Adhaeribacter arboris: one gene and its partner. The protein of the gene in region 1 interacts with the protein of each later gene in a pairwise test. Links are inferred from orthologs where the notes say so. Each region holds a gene or a part of one and is shown on either strand. Other genes may lie near its edges.

Region 1 (4,055 bases):
AGGTTATCCTCGTTAAAAAACAGAGCACCTAACCAGAAAAATTCACATTATTAAAGAGAGCCATGAAGAAGTTGCGAATACTAATTAGCCTGAGTTTACTTATTAGCCTACTAAGCTGCGAAGTAAATAAATCAGATGATAACACTCCCGATCCTAACGTAATCGTTCCGGCTCCAGCTGATTATACCCTGGCAGAAGCCTTTCCGACCCTTCGGTTTGAAATGCCCGTAGAATTAACCAGTCCCGCAGATGAAACAAATCGAATCTTTGTAGTTTCGCAGAAGGGTAAAATTCATGTATTCCCTAACCAGGAAACAGTTGCTAATGCGCCGGTATTTCTGGACTTAAGTACGAAAATAGTTTCCGGCGGCGAACGGGGCTTACTCGGGTTAGCCTTCCATCCGGATTTTAAAACCAATGGCTACTTCTACGTGAACTATACGCGCGGCAACCCTCTGGAAACGGTAATATCCCAGTTTAAAGTAAGTGCTGCCGACCCGAACATAGCCGACCCGAACAGCGAACAAGTTTTGTTAACCTACGCGCAACCTTACGATAACCACAACGGCGGTAAAATTGCCTTTGGTAACGATGGCTATTTATACATTGCTTCCGGCGACGGCGGCAGTGGCGGTGACCCGCAAAATAACGCTCAGAACCGCCAAAAGCTATTAGGCAAAATTCTACGAATTGATGTGAACGCGACTTCCGGCAACCTACCCTACGCTATTCCCGCCGACAATCCCTATAAAGGCAACACTGAAGGTTTTCGGGAAGAAATCTATGCGTATGGTTTGCGAAATCCCTGGCGTTTCAGTTTCGACCGGCCAACGGGAACCTTGTGGGCCGGCGATGTAGGGCAAAATAACATAGAAGAAATCTCCATTATTAAAAAAGGCGGGAATTACGGCTGGAAAATCCGGGAAGGTAATACTTGTTACGGAGCGGCTACTTGCGACTCAACCGGCCTGGAAGAGCCTATCTGGAGCTACCCGCAAAATACCGAAAACGGGCGCTCCATAACGGGTGGCTTTGTTTGCCGCGACAAAAATTTAACCGGCCTAGAGGGAAAATATATTTACGGTGATTATGTATCGGGGAATATCTGGGCTTTAACTTTTGATAACAATACGGCGGTTAAAAATGAATTAATTACGAAAGTTGCGGATGGCATTTCTTCCTTTGGCGAAGATAGTCAGCAAGGGCTTTACGTGGTAGGGCATGCCAACGGTAAAATCTATAAGTTTACCAAGAAAATGTAAAGAAACCTTAACCGTAAAAAAGTTATACCCTCTTTGGGCTAGTATAAACTTTAAGTTAGTATAAAAAAGGAAAGTGCCGGTTTTTAAATTGGCGCTTTCCTTTTTTATACCTAGTTTTTTCATTCTTTCTAGCTGAAAACCTTTTGGCCTTAATTTCTAATTAGGCCAGGCACTAATTACTATTATCTGTTCTGATGTATAGTTTATTTATTTCTTCACATTCATAGCATTTAGCAAAAAGTTCTGTACGAGATAGTTAAAAACTCTTACTTGTTACTATAAAACAGTAATATTCTTGCCTTATTAACGTTTTTTTGGATAGCTGAGCTAAAGTACAGTAAAACTTCTTTGAATTTCTTCTTAATTTTGCCGGCAGCATTCGGAATAAGTTTTACCAGAACCTATCTTATTCTGCGAATGTTTTAATCTACTATATAGTATTTAATATCAGAAAGTGCTTTTTTAATTATGATATATCCGATTACGGCTTACGGTGACCCGGTTTTACGCTCCAAAACCAAAGAAATTACAGATGATTACTCGGACCTGAAAAAACTGGTAACCGATATGTATGATACAATGTACCATGCCCATGGAGTAGGCTTGGCTGCTCCCCAGATTAGTAAAGGTCTGCGTTTATTTGTTATTGATTCGGCGCCGTTTGAAGAAGATGAAGAGAAGAAAAAATTAGCCGTGAAACAAGCCTTTATTAATCCGCAAATTTTAGAAGAAAACGGCGACGAATGGGCTTTTGAAGAAGGGTGTTTAAGTATTCCGGGCATCCGGGAAGACGTTATCCGGCCGGCGAATGTCATTATCCGGTATTTTGATGAAGATTGGAATAAACACGAAAAAACCTTTAACGGCATGGTAGCCCGCATTATCCAGCACGAATACGACCACATTGAAGGCGTTTTATTTACCGACCATTTATCCGGTTTCCGGAAACGGCTGCTAAAAAGTAAGCTTACCAAAATAAGCAAAGGCGACGTAGATGCCGATTACGTGATGCGCTTTTACAACGGCAAAAAACTTTAAATTTTACTCCGGCCAAAACCATTTTAGTAACCACTCCATTTCTATCATTCTGAAAGTATTTATTTATTTTAAATCTCGCTTTGATCAGGTTCTTTTTGAATGACGTAAGAGAAAGTTTTTTATTATTGCTGTATAAGCACTTCGACGCAATTAGTGTAGACTATAATTTGTTATAAATTCTTAATTTTCGAAAGCTTACCCATCGAGCAACAAGCCACTACTAACGAATAACCACTTATTGAAATTTAACTATTAGTATCAGTAACTTGCCGGGGAATAGGTTGTAATCTTCTGTCGGATAAAGAATAGCAGTGCCCTTCTACGAGTAAGTGCATAACCAAATGCTCCACCGCAATAGGTGAACCGTAGGCTACTTCATCAATATTGCAATACTCAATCTGGCTGCCGTCGATAATGGTTACTACGCCCGGCCCGAATACCTCTACCAGATCACCTTCTTTAATAATAACCCCGGTTTCCTCGCCGAGCCCAATGCCGATATAATCCGGCCATTTAGCAATGGCCACCGCTAAGCGGCCAAACCGGCCCCGTTCCGTAAAATGCGAATCAATGTATACTTTCTGCACGAACGATAAGCCGGAACAAGTTTTCGTTTCTCCTTTTACTAACGAATTTGAACCATAGCCTTCGTAAATCATGCGATTTGAAATAGCACTAGCCCCAGCGCTGGTACCGGCAATTACAATTTCTTCTTCGCGGTAACGCTGCTGCATTATTCGTTGCACCTCGGTATCCAGCAAAAACTGGTTAATGCGGCGCTGGTCACCGCCGGTAAAAAAGAATACATCCGCCCGGCGAATCCGTTCTAAATACTCCGGCTTATCGGCTTCGTTCTCTTCATCAATGTGCATTACATTCGCATTTTTTAAGCCTAACTCCACAAATGCTTCCTGATACGCTACGCCTGATTCCTGAGGAGAAGGAGCAGCGGTAGTAATTACTTCCACTACTGAACGGGCGTGGCAATAGTCGGCCCGGATGAGTTGCAGCAAGCCATCATCGTCGCCGCCGCCAAGAGCAATTAAAGTACCTTTGGGTTTTACCATGCGCTATTTTTCTAAAAATTCCTAAGAAACCTTTTTTGCATACTTGTTCCGGGAGCAACAGGTTATCTATAGCTGCAAAATATAGTTCAAGAAATTTTAGTTCTGATTATCAACTAGCTTACGGACAGTATTTAGGGAGAAATCAGCATTGGTTTGCTTACTGCCAATCCTTGTATGCCCACTAATTATTATAGGCATAAACACTTATTAATACCAGAGAAAATTACTTTACTAGAGCCTTGTTCACCGGTGTAGGACTATTAAAAAGATCACTGTTTACATTCTGACTCACCACAATATCTTTCATATTCATTTTTTCGTCGCCGCGGCCGGAAGAAATCATTATTTTGCCGTACTTCTGATAATTTGTCCAAGGCCGGGTAAATCCAGGTTTTTCGTCGGTAGCATTCTTAAAATAAGACCACTCCGTAACCAGACCTGATTTTTTATCGACGGCTATAATGTAGCGGTTATTCGTGGTAACGCCCACGTTTTGAAAAGTAAGTTCTATTAAATCGGCATCGGCGCCGGCTTGGGTTTTTCCTTCACCTTTATATTTAAGCGTAACGCCATTATCCCGGAGCTTAAACGGCATGAGAAACCAATACGAATTGTTTGCCCAAACGGCATATTGCTTATTCAATATTTCCTGGCGTTTCGCTTCATCGGCCAACACTTTACCTTTACT
Region 2 (4,075 bases), 1.8 Mb from region 1 along the record:
ATCTGATTGCTTTGGAATACGCAGCTAATGAAATTGAGGTAGGAGAGAATGATGTAGTTTTGGCCTATCTGCTTACTAGAGTAGCTCAAAATAACGGTCAGAATATTCCGTTCTGGAGTGCCTTACCACAAACCTATTACGTAGATGGATTACCTATTACCTTTAATTTTGCTTATTCGAATGTGGCCTTGCTTTTAACTCTGGAAGCTGGATTTAATTTGGCTGAACCAGGCAAAGATTACACTCGCTTTACGAATGAGAATATATATCGACTGGTTATCATTCCAGGTAGAGCAGGCAGAACGGCGGGTGCACCTTTAACCAAAGCGGACCTTAGCATGTATCCCATTGATTTGAAAAATTATAAAGAAGTAGTAAAGTATTTCAAACTTAATGATACAAGCGTGAAAAAAATCACGCTTAAGTAATAAAATCAAAAATTAAGCTGGCTGACTGATATGTAAATTCAAGCATTATTTCAGCGGTGAAATAGAAAAACCCGTAAGAAGAAACACTTACGGGTTTTTTCGTGCTTAAAACAGAATAAAGATGAAAGGAGTAGATCCACAAACTGTTTCGGATTCCGGTGGTTCGGGCAAGGTACTGGTGTTTTTACATGGCTTTTGCGAAAGTAAAGAAGTTTGGAACGCTTTCTGTCAGCCTTTCCGGGAAACGTACCGGGTAATTGCCCTAGATTTGCCGGGTTTTGGTAAAAATATAGCGCCGCAGCCAGGTTATTCTATGGAAGAAGCGGCAGCCTACGTTCATAAAGTTTTGAAAGCGTTGGAAATTAAAAAATGCGCCCTAATTGGACATTCCATGGGTGGTTACGTAGCCCTAGCCTTTGCCGAAAAACATGGCAATATGGTGAATGGCTTGTGTCTTTTTCATTCCAGCGCTTTACCCGATTCTAAAGAAAAGAAAGCTATCCGCACCAAGAGCATAAAATTTATTAAAAAGAATGGCGTTTCGGTTTTTATGGATGCTTTTACGGCGCCCTTGTTTTCGCCGGTAAATCGTAAGTACTTCGCGAAAGAAATAAAAATGCTCACCGCTATGGGCAAAGAAACCCCACCAGAGGCCGTAATGGGCGCCATGAAAGGCATGCGTGACCGGAAAAAACGAATTAAAGTTTTGAAAGATGCCCGGTATCAGGTATTATTTATCGCCGGGAAAGATGATCAGGCAATAACGCTGGAACAAACCTTGGCGCAATGTTATTTACCGGCTTATTCTAGTGTGCTTTTCCTGGCAAAAACCGGTCACCAGGGTATGTTCGAAAAGCCGCTGGAAACCCGTAATGCCTTGCGCAGCTTTGCCGAAAATAGTATAATCTGAATCGCGGATTTTCGCGGATTATAAATTACCAGAATTGGAAGGTAAAGTTTGAATAATAGCATTAAAAAGCTCCCTGCCTCCGAAAAACTGGGCGATCTGGTTTTAACAGGATAACTATTTTGGCAAGTATGGTAATCATTCCAAGCTCATTCTATGCTTTCAAATTCTTCTATCCGTGATTCAGATAAAATCAAGGCAATCCTTTAATCTTACAAATCAAGGTTCAGACAATATAAAAAGCCCCAACGCTTCTGCCGGGGCTTTTTATAACTTTATAAATGTAAGTACTTCAACGAAAATAGTTTAGACTATAATTTATTATAAATTCTTAATTTTAAAAATTTACTAGTCGAGCAACAAGCAACTACTAACGAACAACTACTTATTTGCTATTACACTAAATCATGCGCCAGTAAATATTCGGCAATTTGTACCGCGTTGGTAGCGGCGCCTTTGCGCAGGTTGTCCGCCACAATCCACATATTTAACGTGCGATCCTGGGTTTCATCTAAGCGCACGCGGCCTACCAATACCTCATCTTTCTGGTGAGCATCTTTGGGCATCGGATATTTCAAATTTTTTACGTCATCCACTACCACTACTCCCGGAGTTTTTTCTAATAGAGCATACACCTCTTCTAAAGTAAAATCTTTTTCAAATTCCACATTCACCGATTCGGAGTGCCCGCCCATTACCGGAATCCGGACGGTAGTAGCCGTAACTTTTACGCTATCGTCGCCGAAGATTTTCTTGGTTTCTTTCACCATTTTCATTTCTTCTTTGGTGTAGCCGTTTTCGGTAAATACATCAATGTGCGGAATTACGTTTAAATCAATCTTATAGGGGTAAGCCATTTCGCCTTCTTTACCGGCGCGCTCGTTCATCAGCTGGTCCACGGCTTTTTTACCGGTACCTGTTACAGATTGATACGTAGAAACCACAATTCGCTTAATTTTAAAAGCTTTATGCAGTTCATTCAAAGCCACCACCATCTGAATGGTAGAGCAATTGGGGTTGGCAATTATTTTATCTTCTTTCGTTAATTCCTGGGCGTTTATTTCGGGTACAACCAATTTCTTGGTGGGGTCCATCCGCCAGGCCGAAGAATTATCAATTACCGTAATGCCAGCCGCGGCAAAATTAGGAGCCTCGGCTAAAGAAGTGCTGCCTCCCGCCGAAAAAATTGCAATCTCCGGTTTTGCCGCAATCGCATCTTTTACGCCCATTACAGTCAGTTCCTTACCCTTAAAAGTTTTCTTGGTACCAATGGATTTTTCAGAAGCTACTAATAATACTTCGTCCACGGGGAAATTTCTTTCCTCCAATACTTTTAAGATTTCACCGCCTACCAGGCCGGTGGCACCTACTACTGCTACTTTCATGGGGTTTAATTGAATTAAAAAAAATAAAAAATGTTAGCTATACGTTGCTGAAAACCAGATTCAAGTCAAATAACAGTTGTTTAGTGACTTAAAACTTTTTCAAAACGAGGCGCAAATAAAATATATTTTTCAAGACTAACTTCTTTCTATGCGAAAAATTTTACTTTTCTTTTTCTTATTTTACAGATTTATCAGCTTCGCGCAGTTACAGGAAGATTTTACGGATGGAAATTTTTCGCAAAATCCGGTTTGGCAAGGTAACGTGGAAGCTTTTATTGTTAACCCGGCGCAGCAGTTACAGAGTAATGGCCCGGCGGTTACCGGTACCCAACTGCAATTAACTACGGCTTCGCCCTCGGCGGTAGATGTGTCCTGGGAATTTTGGGCGCAGCTTAATTTTGCTACTTCTTCCAGCAATTACGCCGATGTTTATTTGTTATCTGATTCCACCAACTTGGCCGGTAAAAACAGCGGTTATTTTGTTCGGCTTGGCGGCACCGCCGACGAAGTAAGCCTGTTCCGGAAAGATGCGGGCAAAACACCCGTGAACATTATTAACGGAACGGATAAAACCCTGGCAAGCAGTACAGCAAATACGGTAAGGGTAAAAGTAACGCGTAGTGTAGCCGGTCAATGGGAACTGGTCGCTGATTTTTCGGGGAAAGGCACTAACTTTGAATCGCAGGGAACCACTACCGATAGCACCTACCGGCGAGCCGCTTTTTTCGGTATTTTAGTAAAGTACTCCTCGGCTAATTCTAAAAAATTCTTCTTCGACGATATCCGAATCCGCGATACCAAAGCTCCTTCGTTGCTGGCTATTAATCGAACAGGCCCTCAGACCATAGACGTAATTTTTAGTGAAGCAGTAGAATTAGCGTCCGCCGAAGCAATTGGAAATTATATTCTTAACCCAACCAACGTGCATCCGCTTACTGCTACCCGCGACCCTGGCAACGAAAGTTTAGTGCATCTTACATTCGCTGATGAATTCACCAATGATACCAATACTTTAACGGTAAATAATGTCCGCGATTTGTACGCGAACGCTCAAACGGGGCCGGAGAGCCGTGCTTTTACTTATTCGCGACCGGTGATAGCCCTGCCCGGCGACGTGCGCATCACCGAAATTCTGGCGGATTATTCCCCAGCTGTAGAGTTACCGGAAAGTGAGTTTTTTGAGATGTATAATACCAGTGCTAAAACCTTTAACCTGGCCGGATGGAAGTACTCCGATGCTACCACCTCTGCCGGAACATTTCCGGCATTTTCTCTGCGTCCGGGGGAGTACGTCATTGTGTGCCGGACTACCGATACTTTAGAATTTAAAACTTTCGGTAAAGTAGTAGGATTAA

What was found. Proteins that work in one complex are often made in the same cells at the same time.
Region 2: the proteins of def (region 1) and AHMF7605_RS22970 interact in binary tests that used the Escherichia coli proteins (3 or more experiments, as listed by UniProt). The link is inferred for Adhaeribacter arboris from one-to-one orthologs.

The regions. Positions count from the first base shown.
Region 1 is NZ_PYFT01000001.1:3,868,781-3,872,835, forward strand. What follows is about bases 541-3,515. They hold def (peptide deformylase), read left to right. Parts: upstream 541-1,730; coding sequence 1,731-2,300; downstream 2,301-3,515. Other genes in these bases: AHMF7605_RS15970 (PQQ-dependent sugar dehydrogenase), read left to right, coding at 541-1,262; AHMF7605_RS15980 (cyanophycinase), read right to left, coding at 2,546-3,367. Outside these bases: more of AHMF7605_RS15970, read left to right, coding at 63-540; AHMF7605_RS15985 (hypothetical protein), read right to left, coding at 3,591-4,055. UniProt on the Escherichia coli protein: Removes the formyl group from the N-terminal Met of newly synthesized proteins. Requires at least a dipeptide for an efficient rate of reaction. N-terminal L-methionine is a prerequisite for activity but the enzyme has broad specificity at other positions.
Region 2 is NZ_PYFT01000001.1:5,647,057-5,651,131, forward strand. The notes cover bases 726-3,720. They hold AHMF7605_RS22970 (aspartate-semialdehyde dehydrogenase), read right to left. Parts: upstream 2,721-3,720; coding sequence 1,731-2,720; downstream 726-1,730. Other genes in these bases: AHMF7605_RS22965 (alpha/beta fold hydrolase), read left to right, coding at 726-1,338; AHMF7605_RS22975 (lamin tail domain-containing protein), read left to right, coding at 2,869-3,720. Also shown: AHMF7605_RS22960 (hypothetical protein), read left to right, coding at 1-428; more of AHMF7605_RS22965, read left to right, coding at 550-725; more of AHMF7605_RS22975, read left to right, coding at 3,721-4,075.